2 regions of the Quadrisphaera oryzae genome follow, and region 1 is predicted to be linked to the other one. Evidence: predicted binding sites of a transcription regulator. Region 1 holds the regulator's gene; the other holds the start of a gene.
The links. Region 1 encodes LexA, which represses DNA repair genes until DNA is damaged. Its sites were predicted from a motif close to TCGAACANNTGTTCGA; they were not measured.
Positions count from the first base shown of each region.

Region 1 (7,193 bases):
CAGCTGCCCCACGAAGCCGACGGCCAGGGCGGCGAGCACCCCGAGGTTGGCGTAGGCCCACGGGCCGTCCTTCCCGCCCAGGCCGACCGGCCCCAGCAGGTAGCCCTGCCAGGCGAGCCACGTGGCGCTGGTGTTCACCACCAGCCCCCAGCCGAGGACGGACGACGCCACCAGCAGCGCCACGGCCCCCCAGCGCACCGAGCCGTACTGGCCCGCGGGGTCGAAGAGGGCGGCGTCGTCGTAGGCGCCGGAGCGGCGGACCAGGTCCGCGACGGCCGCCCCCGCCCACGCGGCGATCGGCACCCCGAGGGTGATGAGGAACCCCTGGAACGGGGTGAGGAAGTCGGCGGAGACGAAGACCACGTACACCGCGCCGGCAACCATGAGCGCGCCGTCCACCAGGGCGGCCGCCCAGCGCGGGGCGGGCAGCCCCAGGGACAGCAGCGCCAGGCCGGAGGAGTAGATGTCCAGCACCGCGCCGCCCACCAGGGACAGCACCGCCACCACGGCGAACGGCACGAGGAACCAGGTGGGCAGGCCGGTGGCCAGGGCGCCGATGGGGTCGGTGCCGGCGCCCTCCGCGAACGCCGGCGAGGAGGCCGCGAGCAGCACCCCGAAGCCCAGCAGCACCAGCGGCGCGGCGGCGCCGCCGAACGTCGTCCACCACACCACGCCGGGGCGGGAGGAGTGCCGGGGCAGGTAGCGGGAGTAGTCGCCGGCGGCGTTGACCCACCCGAGCCCGAACAGGGTCATGCTGAACACGGCCGCGCCGAGCAGCGCCTGCCAGGAGCCGTTCGGCGCCGAGGTGATCGCGCCCCAGTCGAGGTCGGGCACCCGCAGCGCGAGGAAGACCGCGGTCAGCACGCCGGTCACCCAGGTGATGACGGCCTGCAGCTTCATGATCGCCTCGAAGCCCAGCACCCCGGCGCCCACCACCAGGGCGACGACGACGACGAGGGCGACCGCCTTGGTGACCGCTCCGCCGCCCCAGCCCAGCGTCGTGAACACGGTGGCGGTGGCCAGCGCCGCCAGCGAGACGAGGACCGTCTCCCACCCGACGGTGAGCAGCCAGCTGATGGCCGAGGGGACCTTGTTGCCGCGGACGCCGTACGCCGCGCGCGAGACCACCATGGTCGGCGCGGACGCGCGGGTGCCGCCGAGGGCGACGAGCCCGCACAGGAGGAACGACGCCACGATCCCGACCACACCCGCGAGCAGCGCCTGCCACCAGCTGACCCCGAAGCCGAGCACGAACGCGCCGTTGGCGATGCCGAAGACGGAGACGTTGGCGGCGAACCACGGCCAGAACAGGCTGGACGGCTTCCCGCGGCGCTCGGACTCGTCGATGACGTTGAGGCCGTTGACCTCGACCCTCGAGAGCGAGGGCGTCTCCTGCTGCGGCACGACGGACACGACGGAACAGTACGGTCTGCGCGCCCCCTGGCCGAGACCCCGACGCGGGTCGAACGCCTGTTTGAGATCGCGTGCTCGATCCACTACGCTGCGTTCGTGGCGACGACAGCCCCGAAGGGGACCTCCAGCCGAGCTGACGACCTCACCAGCCGGCAGCGGGCCGTCCTCGACACCATCCGCGAGTCGGTCTCGAGCCGCGGCTACCCGCCGAGCATGCGGGAGATCGGCAAGGTCGTCGGGCTGCACAGCCCCAGCAGCGTCGCGCACCAGCTGGTGACGCTCGAGCGCAAGGGCTACCTGCGCCGCGACCCCAACCGCCCGCGCGCCATCGAGGTGGTCGACGCCGGCCGCGGAGCGGGCCGCGAGGAGGGCGGCCCCGCCGTCCCCGTGGTGCCGGAGAGCGAGGACACCGCCTTCGTGCCGCTGGTCGGCCGCATCGCGGCGGGTGCGCCGCTGCTGGCCGAGCAGGAGGTGGAGGACGTCTTCGCCCTCCCCCGCCAGCTGGTCGGCGAGGGCGAGCTCTTCACGCTGCGGGTGGTCGGTGACTCCATGGTGGACGCCGCCATCTGCGACGGCGACTACGTGGTGGTGCGCCGCCAGCCCGTCGCCGAGAACGGCGAGGTGGTCGCCGCCATGATCGACGGCGAGGCCACGGTCAAGGTGCTGCAGCGCCGCGGCGGCCGGGTGCAGCTGCTCCCCCGCAACGACGCGTACTCCCCCATCGACGGGACCGACGCGACCGTCCTGGGCCGCGTCGTCACGGTGCTGCGCTCGCTCTAGCCGAAGTAGCCGAGCAGCTTCGGCAGCTGCTGGGCCATGGTCAGCACGGTCGCCGTGCCGTAGATGAGGATGGCGGCCACCAGCAGCGCCAGCCGCACACCTCTGACGCGCAGCGGCGCGGGCAGCAGCCGGCGGTTGGTGGCGATGAGCAGCGCCGAGTAGATGGTCATCATGAGACCGCCGACGGTGGCGGAGACGACGACGAGCGCGATCGGCTGGTCGAAGCCGACCAGCAGCACCACGATGCCGATCGCCACGAGGCCCCAGGTGAGCCAGAAGTAGAGGCGGCTCTCGTCGGCGCCCCTGAGGTAGCTGGTCTTGAGCACGTCCGCGGCCATGCGGCTGGTGTAGTCGGTGATGCCGAGCGCGGCGCCGAACAGCGAGAACGCCCCGATGACCCAGAAGAAGACGCCGAACCAGCTGCCGACGGCCTGCGCCAGCTGCTCGCCCTCCACCCGGACGAACTGGATGTCGCTCGGCAGGTCCTCGAGGCCGAAGACCGTGGAGTAGGCCAGCAGCGAGGTGAAGAAGATCGACACCACGGTGATGGCGACGAAGGTGCTCAGCTGCTCGACGTTGGCGAAGCGCCACCACCCGCGCCAGCGCCGCAGGTTCTCCTCCCCCTCGGGGCCCTCGACGCGGAAGACGTAGCCGGTGCTGGGCACCGCCTCCGGCTCACCGGTGACGGGGCTCTGCAGCCGCGGCACGTAGTGCCCCATGCCGAAGCCCTTGTCGCGGATCCAGTTGGACTGCACGAGGTTCTGCCCGCCGCCGGCGCCGGCGAAGATCATGGCGCCGAAGAGGGTGGCGAACCCCAGCTCGGCCGCGGGGAAGCCGGCCTGCGTGACGATGGTCGGCACGTCGCGCCACGCCGTCGCCGAGATGGCCGCGACGGCGCCCACCACGAGCAGCAGCAGCACGGCGGCCACCTTGACCATCTGGATCTTCTCCAGCGCCACGTAGACGACCGGGGCGAGGGTGAGGATGAGCCCGATGGCCACCAGCAGGCCGATGGCGATGAACCGCGGTGTCCCGCCGGTGAGGAAGCTGATGAGCGTCGCCGAGCTCGTGGCCCACCCCGGCCACAGGTTGGCGCCGTAGGTGAGGACGGCGAAGACCAGGCCCCAGTGCGGCCAGAACCTGCTGAAGCCCGTCACCGCCGTCTCGCCGGTGGCCAGGGCGTACCGCTCGATCTCCATGGTCACGAAGTACTGCGTGACCACCCCCACCACCGCGGCCCACACGAACACCAGCCCCACCTGCGAGGCGATGAAGGGGAACAGCACGAACTCGCCGCTGCTCAGCCCCACGCCGGCGGCGATGATGCCCGGCCCGATGAGCGGCAGCCACCGGCTCGGCGGCTTCGGCAGCGCCCGCACCTGCGGCACCGCGAGCGTCGACCCGCGGAAGGGGTCCAGGACTGACGTGCTGGCGGAGGGGGTGGCGCTCGTCGGTCGCTGACCGGCCGCGTCGTCGCGGGTCGACATCACCCCAACGTGGCGCAGGTCACAGCGGACCGCCACTCCAGGTGGCGGTTCGCTCGAGGATCAGCCGGCGAGCAGGGCCCGGCCCATCCCCGTCACCACGCGGCGCGTGAGGCGTCCGCGGGCCAGGCCGATGTCGGCGACGTCGTCGAAGACGCCGGTGTCCCGGGCCGAGGCGCGCAGCGCCGCGTGCAGCAGCCGGTCGCTGCGGACCAGCCGGGCCGCGAGGTCCGTGTGCCGCAGGTGCCCGACCAGCGCCTCGCCCAGCATGCGGTCGTAGCGGCCACCTCCGAGCGCCGCGCGCCCGGCGAGCACGCCGGACAGGACCGCGTAGTAGATGCCCTCCCCCGTCACGGGGTTGACGAGGCTGGCCGCGTCGCCCGCGAGCAGCACCCTGCCCACCGACCACACACCGCTGCGACCTGTCGAGAGCGGCAGCGGGTGCCCGGCCACCTGCTCGGCGCCGGCCGTGGTCCCCGGCAGCAGCTCCTCGAGTCGCTCCAGCAGCCGCGCGCGCGTGGGCGTCTGCCCCGCGCTCGAGCGCGAGTCCACCAGCTGCCCGAACCCGACGTTCGCGCGCCCGTCCCCGACCGGGAAGGACCACGCGTAGCTGGGCCGGTCGGTGTCGGTGGAGAAGGCGAGCACCTGCACGCCGTCGTGCTCGGGCAGCACGGGCGCGTAGGCGCGCACCGCGATCGCCGTCGTCCCCCGCTTCTGCGGCGGCACGGCCGCCGGGCCCAGGGCCCGCCGCACCTCCGAGTGGGCGCCGTCGGCCCCCACCACGACGCGGGCGCGGACCAGCTCCCCGTCGGACAGGACGACGCCGACCCCGGCGCCGTCCTGCAGCACGTCGCGCACGCGAGCCCGGCGCAGGACGGCGCCCCGGTCGGTGGCGGCCCGCAGGATCCGCTCGTCGAGCACCGCGCGCGGCACCACCTGGGCCGGTCGGCTCATGGCCTCCTCGACCACCGGCACGCCAGGCGCCCCCACCACCGAGATCCGCAGCCGCGGCGCCACCGGCCAGTCGTCGAGCAGGCCGGTGACGCCGACGGTCTCGAGGACGTCGAGGGCGTGCGGGGCCACGCCGTCCCCGCAGACCTTGTCCCGCGGGAAGTCCGCGCGGTCCAGGAGCAGCACCCGGGCACCGGGCCGCTGGTGCAGCGCCCCCAGGGCCGCCGCCGAGCCCGCCGGCCCCGCCCCGACGACGACGAGGTCCCAGTGCTGCTCCAGACCGTGCTGCGTCACACCGGGAGTCTGCCAGCAGGGTCAGGCGGCGAGCCGCACGGTGAGGTCGGACCCGGCGAGGGCCTTGGTGAACGGGCAGATCTGCTGGGCCTGCTCCAGCACGCGCTCGGCGACGTCGTCGGCGAGGCCGCTGACCTCCAGCGTGATGTGGCTCGTGTAGCCGGCCTCCTCGGCGGTGGTCAGCGTCACGTGCGCGGTGACCTGGGCGTCGCTCGCGTCGACGTCCTGCGTGGACGCGGCGATGCCGATCGACTGCTGGAGGCACGCGGCGGTGGCCGCGGCCATGAGGTGCTCGGGAGTGGTGCGGTCTCCCGCTGCCTCACCCGCCAGCTGCGTGGCGGCCTCCAGGACGCCGTCGGAGGTCTTCACGCTGCCGGCGACGGCGGTGGCCGTGGCGTCCTGGACGGTGGTCTGGCTGCTCTTCTCGCTCTGGGTGGTCATGCAGCGACGCTAAGCAGACGCGCTGGCAGCCGCCTCTTGATCACTCGCTGCGGCGTCGAGGCGGCGCAGCGCACCGAGGACGACCTCCTTGTCGGTGGTCGGCCACAGCGGCGGCAGGCTCGCCCGCAGGAACGAGCCGTACCGCTTGGTGGCCAGCCGCGGGTCGAGCAGGGCCACCACGCCGCGGTCGGAGGTGCTGCGCAGCAGCCGCCCGGCGCCCTGCGCCAGCAGCAGCGCCGCGTGGGTGGCCGAGACCGCCATGAAGCCGTTGCCGCCGGCGCGGTCGGCGGCCTCCGCGCGAGCCGAGGACAGCGGGTCGTCGGGGCGGGGGAAGGGGATCCGGTCCAGGACCACCAGCTGGCAGGACGGGCCGGGCACGTCCACGCCCTGCCACAGCGTCAGGGTGCCGAACAGGCAGGTGCGCGGGTCCGCGGCGAACTCCCGCACGAGGTTGGGGACGGTGTCGTCGCCCTGGCAGAGCACGGAGATGCCGTGCTGGGCGAGCCGGTCCCCGAGGGCCTCGGCGGCGGCCTCGGCGGCGCGGCGGGAGGAGAACAGCCCCAGCGCGCGGCCGCCGGCGGCGACGACGAGCTGCTCGACCTCCTCCAGCACCTCCGGCACCGGGCCCTCCCGGCCGGGCTGCGGCAGGTGCTTGGCCACGTAGAGGATGCCCTGCCGGGCGTGGTCGAACGGGCTGCCGACGTCGAGCGCGGTCCACTGCGGCGCCCCGGCCCCCTGCAGGCCGAGCGCACCGGCGGCGGCGTCGAAGGACCCGCCCGGCGTGAGCGTGGCGGAGGTCAGCACCACCGTGGACCCGCCGAACAGGTGCTCGCGCAGCGTCATCGCCACGCTCAGCGGGGCCACGTGGAGAACGCGGGGGCGGGGTTCCTCGCCCGCCGCGTCACGGCGCCAGGCGCCGGGCGCCTCGAGCCACGCGACGTCCTCGCCCGCGCCGTCGGCACCGGGCTGGACCTCGACGAGCCGCTCGGCCACGTCGAAGACCTCGCTCAGCGCGGCGCGGGCGACCTGCTTGCCGGCCGCCGCCTCGCCGTCGTCGTCCTTCCCCGACTGGCCCGACGACCCTCCCTCGCCCTTGAGCCCGGACAGGGCCTCGCGGGCGGCGTCGCGCACGCCCGCCACCGCCAGGCGCACGCCTTCGGGCAGGCCGCGGGGGTAGCGGCCGACGGGGGCCTCCTCGAGCACGGCGCCGAGGTCATCGGAGGCCACGCGCAGGCGCTCGGCCCACGTCGGGTCGAGGCCGCCCTGGCGGCGGGCGGTGGTCGCTGCCTGCGCCACCGCCGCCGCCGACAGCGACCCCGTGGCGACGGAGGTGACCCTGTCGACCAGCTCGTGCGCCTCGTCGATGACGACGACGTCGTGCTCGGGCAGCAGCTGCACGTCCTCGACGGCGTCGATGGCCAGCAGCGCGTGGTTGGTGACCACCACGTCCACCTCCTTGGCCCGCGCCCGCGCCAGCTCGACGTGGCACTCCTCCGCCATCGGGCAGCGCGTGGCGCCGAGGCACTCCCGAGAGCTCACCGACACCTGCCGCCAGGCGCGCTCGGAGACACCGGGGACCAGCTCGTCGCGGTCTCCGGACTCGGTGTCCTGCGCCCAGCGGTGCAGGCGGGCGACCTCCCGACCGAGCTGGCTGGTCGCGGTGGGTGCGGCGGCGCGGCGGTCGGTGGCGCGCTCGGCGCCGCCGACCAGCTCCATGCCGGGCAGCGCCTCGGGCTCGTCCTCGGGGAAGCCGCCCACCAGCTTCTGCCGGCACACGTAGTGGGCGCGGCCCTTGACCGTCTGCCAGGTGAGCTCGCGGCCGAGCAGGGG
Region 1 is NZ_JACNME010000005.1:41,594-48,786, forward strand. It holds gene H7K62_RS11100 (purine-cytosine permease family protein) at 1-1,413, opposite strand, end outside; gene lexA (transcriptional repressor LexA) at 1,510-2,193, shown strand; gene H7K62_RS11110 (Nramp family divalent metal transporter) at 2,190-3,680, opposite strand; gene H7K62_RS11115 (NAD(P)/FAD-dependent oxidoreductase) at 3,741-4,922, opposite strand; gene H7K62_RS11120 (OsmC family protein) at 4,944-5,363, opposite strand; gene H7K62_RS11125 (ATP-dependent DNA helicase) at 5,373-7,193, opposite strand, start outside.

Region 2 (7,193 bases), on a different contig from region 1:
GCGGTGCGCACCACCTGCGGACCGCCCTTGGCACCCGGCTTCTCCAGGGCGGTCACCGCGGAGTGCTCGAAGACGCGCACGCCCAGCTCGCGGGCCGCGCGGGCCAGCTCCCGGGCGAGGCGGGCGGGCTGGAGCAGGGCCACGTCGTCGCGGTCCCAGCGCCCGGCCAGGAAGATCGGGGAGTCGATGTGGGCACGGGTGGCGGCGGCGTCCAGGACGTCGTGGTCCGCCCCCTCGGACAGGCCCTCCGACAGCCATGGGACCTGGTGGGGCTCGACGGCGACGGCGAGGCTGCCGGTGCGCTCGAAGTGGCAGTCCAGGCCGAGCTCGGCGACGTCGCGGGCGAAGGCGTCGAGGTTCTCCCGGCCCAGGCGGTGCAGCTGGTCGTACTCGGACGGCCAGCGGTTGCGGCCGTTCTCCTCGCCGTGGGTGATGCTCGCCTCGCAGAAGCCGCCGTTGCGGCCCGACGCCGCCCAGCCCACGGTCTCCGCCTCGAGCACCACCACGCTGCGGCCCGGGTCCCGGCGCTTGGCCAGCACCGCCGTCCACAGGCCCAGGTAGCCGCCGCCGACCACCACGAGGTCCGCGGTGGTGCCAGCCGTCAGCTGCTGGGCGGAGGGGGGTGGGGGCGCCTCGTCGAGCCAGAAGACGCGCTGCTCGCTGCCCGCCAGGGCCTTGCTCACGAGGGCCGGGTCGGGCGCGGAGCGCTCCCACACCGTCGGGGTCGCCGCCACCATGCGGGGATGGTGGCACAGGAACGGGGGTCGCCGTCACCCCTGCGCTGCGGATCCGAGCGCTTCGCGGGCTTGAGGTGGTGGCTTTCCGCAGCCTTCGGGGCTGGGAGATGCGCTATCCGCAGGCTGCGGGGATCGCCCCCATGGGAGTGACCACCCTGCGACGCCACGTGAGGACCAGGCATGCGGGTGAACCTCGACTTGCACGGATCATGCCCCTGTGCAGGCCCGTTGCACGCCCGTTCGACTGTCGGTGCCGACCCCTAGCGTGATCCACATGACCTGGACGGCCGCCGAGACGCCCCACGAGGGCGACTCCACCGGTGGCGCCAGCCCCGAGGCGAGCAGCCCTGAGGTGAGCAGCACCGAGGGGAGCAGCACCGACTGGGTCGCTGAGCCGCTGGCCCCCGGTGCCCTCGGCGCCGACCCCTGCGCTCCCCAGGACGACGATGGCACGTCTGCCGGTGAAGTGCCGCTGCCGCTGGCCGGTCCGCTGACTGGTCCGCTGGCCCAGGCCATGACCACCACCCGCGCCGGAGCTGACCAGGCCGCAGCCGCCGCCTGCTACCTCGCCTCCCTCAGCCCCCACCAGCGGGTGGAGGCACTGCGCCAAGGCGCCCGCGCCCGCGACGTGCTGGAGGCGGCGCTGCTGCGCCTGACCGCCTCCTTCACCCCCGCAGACCTGCAGACCCTGGGAGCCACCTCGGTGGTGGACCTGCTGCTGACCCACACCGGTGCCGACCCCCGCCGCGCCAGCACCGAAGCAGGCCTGGCCACGGCACTGACCACGCCCCCGGCTCCGCTGCCGATCCCGGTCGGCGCCGACCTCAGCGCGGCCACCACCAGCCACGACGGCGTGGACGACGGCGTGGACGAGGGTGTGGACGAGGGTGTGGACGAGGGCGTGGACGAGGGCGTGGACGACGGCGTGGACGACGGCGTGGATGAGGGTGTGGGGCTGGGTGTGGACCTGGACGCGGAGGTGGCCGCTGCAGCCGCGATGAGCCCAGCGCACACCCACTGCGGGGAGGGACTGGGACGCCTGGGAGCAGCCCACGCCGCCGGGCAGGTCTCCACCGACATCGCCGCCCTGGCCCGGCGCACCCTGGCCGCCCTGCCCGCGCGGCTGCGCCGCGCCCACGGGGCGCTGGCTGATGCGCTGCTGGCCAGCGCCCTGCCCGGGCTGAGCCACCCCCAGGCCGTCATCGCCTGCGAGGTGGTGGCCCGCACGATCGACCCCGACCGGCCCGAGCGCGGCTTCGACCCCGACGCCGTGGACAAGCGCTACCTGCACCTCACCGTGCACGCCGACGGGGTGGTGGACGTGCGCGCCCGCCTGGACGCGCTCACCGGCGCTGAGCTCAAAGCCGCCATCGACCACTACGCCCAGCCCGACCCCACCGTGCACGCCCCCCTGGCCGATCAGCCCGCCGACCAGCCCACCGGCCAGCCCCTGCCGGGGTTCGGCGACCGTGAGGGCGCCACCGGAGGCGATGCCCAGCCGGCCGGGCAACCGGCCGGCGGCCGGGCGGGGGTGGCGGTGCGTGATCAGCGCACCGCGCCCCAGCGCCGCGCCGACGCCCTGGGACTGCTGGCCCGCTTGGGCCGGGTCGGGGACCAGGCCCGCGGTGGGGAGGCGGCGCGCCTCATCGTCACCGCCACCACCGACCAGCTCACCGGTGTGCCCGGGGCCGGGCAAGCCAGCTGTGAGACCACCCGGCGGGGACTGGGCACCACCGCGCTGCAGCACCTGGCGTGCACGGCGCTGCTGCACACGGTGACCCTGTCCTGTCAGGGCGGCAGTGCTGCGGTGCTGGCGCTGGGACGCAGCGTGCGGTTGTTCTCCCCGGCCCAGCGCCGGGCGATGCTGGCTCGTGATGGCGGGTGTGTGATCCCGGGGTGCACCTCCCCGCCGGGGTGGTGGGAGGCCCACCACACCCACGCCTGGGGGCACGGGGGTCCTACCGATGTGGACCAGGGGGTGTTGTTGTGCGGGCGTCACCACGTGCTGGTGACCCTCGGTGTGTGGCAGGTGCGGATGGTGGGCGGTGCCCCGCAGGTGCGTCCGCCGGTCAGTGTCGACCCGTTGCAGCGGTGGCTGCTCAACCCCCGCCGGGCGTTGGAGCACACCACTGCGCGGCGCACCGAGCAGCTGCTGCTGCTCACCGACCCCGGCGCCTTCGGCCACCAGGGACCACACCAGGGACCCCGACCTGGAGCTGGGGCACCCGCGCCGGGTGAGCCGCCCGAGCCGCCCGAGCCGCCCGAGCCGGATGAGCAGGGCGAGCACGATGAGGGGCCACCCCCGGACATCCCCTCAGCCCGCCGCACCTGCGACTGCTGACCCCGCTGACCCGTCCCGCCAGCTCGCGCTCACCCCTGCCTCCCGTGAGGCAGGGGTGGGCGGTCTGCCCGGAGCCGGCAGCCGCCGCAAGTGCCGCCGAAGATCGACGAAGGCCCGCGCCGAGGGTCGCTGCGGCCTAACCTGCGAGGGCTGGGCCGTTCCTCGTACGGTCACCACCAGGAGGTGCCATGGCCGGCTCGCCGCCGGACGCAGCCGCAGAGCCAGCGGGCCCGCCGGCCCCCGCCACTCGGCGAGACCGCCGCGCGCACGGGCCCGGTCGTCGGCTGTTCGCGGCCGTCCGCGAGGCGCTCGTGGTGGTGACCTCCGCCCTCGTGCTGTCGCTGCTGGTGAAGACGCTGCTCCTGCAGGCCTTCTCGATCCCCTCCGAGTCCATGGAGGCGACCCTCGTCAGGGGCGACCGCATCCTCGTCAGCAAGCTCACCCCCGGCGTCGTCGACCTGCAGCGCGGTGACGTCGTGGTCTTTGCGGACCCGGGCGGGTGGCTGCCACCGGAGCAGACGGCCTCTCGCGGGCCCGTGGCGGGCGCTGCCCAGGAGGTCCTGACGTGGGTCGGGCTCGTGCCCGAGGGGACCGGTCACCTCGTGAAGCGGGTCATCGGGCTCCCTGGCGACTCCGTGGCCTGCTGCGACCAGCGGGGCCGCACCACCGTCAACGGCGCAGCGCTGGCAGAGGACTTCCTGGCGCCTGGCGCGATCCCCAGCCAGTTCCCGTTCTCCGTCACCGTGCCGCCGGGGTCCGTGTGGGTCGAGGGCGACAACCGCCAGCACTCGGCGGACTCCCGCTGGCACCAGGACGGTCCCGGTGGCGGGATGGTCCCGGTCGACGACGTCGTGGGACGTGCGGTGGTCATCGCCTGGCCGCTCGACCGCCTCGCGTGGCTGTCACGTCACGGCGGAGCCTTCGCCGGGGTGCCTGCTCCGCCCGGTGCGACACCGTGAAGCCGGCCCGGACGGAGTGCGCACAACGCCCATGATCACGGGTGGTGGGAGGCGGCGGTGATGGCGGCGGCGAGACGACCGACGGCCGACGCCGGCACGCCTGCGAGGTTGATGCGCCCACCCGGCATGCCGTGCACGCCGTGCTCGACCCGCAGCACGTGCATCTGCGACGCAGCCAGCGGCAGCTGCAGGAACATCCCGCGCTGCACGTCCACCGCCGCCGCCACCCCGCACGCGCCGCGGGAGCGCAGCCCGGCCACCAGATCCGAGCGCAGCCGGGTCAGCCGGTCCCGCGCGCCGTCGAGCTCGGCGCGCCAGAGGGCGCGCAGGTCGTCGTCGTCGAGGACCTCGGCCACCAGCTCCGCACCGTGCCCGGGCGGCTGGGAGTACAGCGACCGCGCGCTGGCCTCCAGCACGCTGCGCGCGGCGCCGGCGCCGGCGCCCGCGCCGGCAGGACCCTCGCCGACGACGACAGCGCAGCCCGTCCGCTCGCTGTACAGCCCGAACGCCTTCGACGCGCTGACCGCCACGAGCACCTCGGGCACGCGGTCGACCAGCAGGCGCAGCCCGGCGAGGTCGGCGTCGAGGCCGTCACCCAGCCCGTAGTAGGCCAGGTCCACGAAGGGGGTGACCCCCGCGTCCAGGCAGGCGCTGGCCAGGGCGTCCCACAGGTCCACCGACATCGAGGTGCCGGTCGGGTTGTGGCAGCAGCCCTGCATCAGGTAGACGTCGCCGGGGCGGGCGGAGCGCACCGCGGCGAGCAGGCCGGCGGCGTCGAGGGCTCCGTCCGGCGTGGTCCACGGGTGCGTCACCACCTGCAGCCCCGCCCCGCGCAGCAGCGGGACGTGGTTGACGTACGCGGGCACCCCGAGCAGCACCCGCCGGGTGGGGCTGGCCGCTGCCACCAGCTCGGCGAGCAGCCGCAGCGCCCCCGTGCCCGCCACCGTCTGCACCGTGGTGGCGCGGGCCACGCGCTCGGCCGAGCCGAGCAGCAGCGACGTCATGGCGGCGTTGAACCGCCCGTTGCCCGCCAGGCCCTGGTAGCCCTTGGGCCCGCGGCGCGCCGCCAGCCGGTCGGTGGCGCGGGCGACGGCCTCCATGACCGGGACGCGGCCGTCGTCGTCCCGGTAGACCCCGACCGTGAGGTCCAGCGCTCCCGGGCGGGCGTCAGCGGCGGCCTGGGCGACCAGCGACCAGACCGGGTCGGGCGGGAACGGGCGCAGCTGGGCGAGGAGCATCGCGGACCTCCGGGGTCACGGGGCTGACAGGGCGAGCGGGACGGGCGTGGAAGGCGAGGACTCCGGTCACCACGAGCGCGCCACCGGCCAGCACGAGGGCGTCGACGCGCTCGCCCAGCAGCGGCGCCGCGAGCACCGCCACCAGCACCGGGCTCAGGGCGCCGAGGGTCGCGGCGCGCGGGGCGCCGAGCTCGCGGATGGCGACGGCGTAGGTGAGCCCGGCGACCACACCGACTCCCACGCCCTGCACCAGCGCGAACAGCAGGAGCGTGCGGTCGGGCGCGGTGCCCTGCAGCAGTCGCGACGGCAGGAGCCCGGTGGCCACCGCCAGCACCGCGACCACGGACGACGGCAGGCACACGGCCACCGCGGCGGCCACCGGGTCGAGCCGCGTGGCGCGCAGCCCGAGCGTGTAGACGCTCCACACGAGGCCGGCCACCAGCAGCACCGCCGTCCCGGCGGCGTGCCCGCCGGGCCCGCCCTGCAGCAGGTCCGCGGTCGCGATGGCCCCGATGCCGACGACGACGCCCGCGAGCGCGACCAGCTGCCGCCGGCCCGGGCGGGTCCGCCACAGCAGGGCCGCGAGCGCGGTGACGAACAGCGGGACGGACCCGGGGACGACGAGCCCGACGAGGGTCGCCGACGACAGCGCGCCGCCGGCCGCGGACAGCAGGAAGAACGGCAGGCCCGCGCCGACGGCGAGGGCGGCCAGCACCGCGGGGCGCTCTCCGCGCAGGCGCCGCAGCGACCGCGGCAGCCACGGCGCGAGCACGAGCAGCGGCACGCCGAAGCGGAGCAGCGCGACGTCGGCGGGGTCCCACGCCGAGGTGGCGATCGCGCGGACGCTGAGCGCGAACGCCGCCCACACGAGCACCGTGAGCGCCATGGCCAGCAGGCCGGACCCGGGTCGCCGAGGGGTGGTGGGCATGCTGCGACGCTAGCCAGGACAGCGCCGCAGGCGATTGCGTCTTCTGCCGTGTGTCATGCCGCCTGTGGCAGGATCTGCTGCTCGTGGATGACATCGACCGTCACATCCTCCATGAGCTGCAGCTCGACGGGCGGATGTCGAACCAGGACCTGGCTGACCGGGTGGGCCTGTCGCCGTCGCCCTGCCTGCGCCGCGTGCGGCTGCTGGAGCAGCGCGGGCTCATCACCGGGTACCGGGCCGTGGTGTCCGGGCGCGAGGTGGGGCTGCCCATCACGGCGTTCGTGAGGCTGCGCCTGGTCTCGCACGCCCCCGAGGGCGTGACGGTCTTCGAGGAGCGGGTGCGGGCGCTGCCGGCGGTGGTCGAGGCGTACCTGCTCGCCGGTGACCATGACTACCTGCTCAAGGTGGCGGTCGCCAGCTTCGAGGCCTACGAGCTGTTCGTGCGCACGCAGCTGCGCGCCATCCCGGGCGTGGAGTCGATCGAGACGACGTTCGCGTACGGCACCACCAAGCCCCCGAGCCCCCTGCCCGTGGCATGAGCGGGCGCGTCGACCTCGACCTCGAGCGGGTGCGCAGCCGCGTCAGCGCGTACGTCTACGGCAACGTGCTCGTCCTGGCCGCCGTGGTGGGCTGCGCCCCGGAGTCGGTGCGCAGCGGGCGCGCCGTCGTCGTCGTCCTCGCGACGATGGTGACGACGTACCTGGCGCACGTGGTGGCCCACCGGATCGGTGAGAGCGTCGGACGGGGCCAGCAGGAGGCGGAGCTGCACCTGCGGGCCGAGCTGCGCGACGCCACGCCCATCGTCACCTCCGGCGTGCTGCCGGCGCTGGTGCTGCTGGTGGCGTCGCTGGCCGGGTGGGAGGGGACGGCGGGCGCAGTCGCCCAGCTCCTGGCGGCGCTCGTGCCGGTGGTGCGGCTGGCGGCCACGGGGTCGGTGACCTCGCGGATGGCGCGCCGGGGCTCCTCCCGCAGCGCCTTCTGGAGCGCCGT
Region 2 is NZ_JACNME010000002.1:551,871-559,063, forward strand. It holds gene H7K62_RS06105 (NAD(P)/FAD-dependent oxidoreductase) at 1-737, opposite strand, end outside; gene H7K62_RS06110 (HNH endonuclease signature motif containing protein) at 1,012-3,078, shown strand; gene lepB (signal peptidase I) at 3,267-4,037, shown strand; gene H7K62_RS06120 (aromatic amino acid transaminase) at 4,073-5,275, opposite strand; gene H7K62_RS06125 (DMT family transporter) at 5,205-6,203, opposite strand; gene H7K62_RS06130 (Lrp/AsnC family transcriptional regulator) at 6,287-6,742, shown strand; gene H7K62_RS06135 (hypothetical protein) at 6,739-7,193, shown strand, end outside.
Region 2: H7K62_RS06110 (HNH endonuclease signature motif containing protein) is a predicted target of LexA. The motif match lies at 966-981, and genes of this name have one in related genera.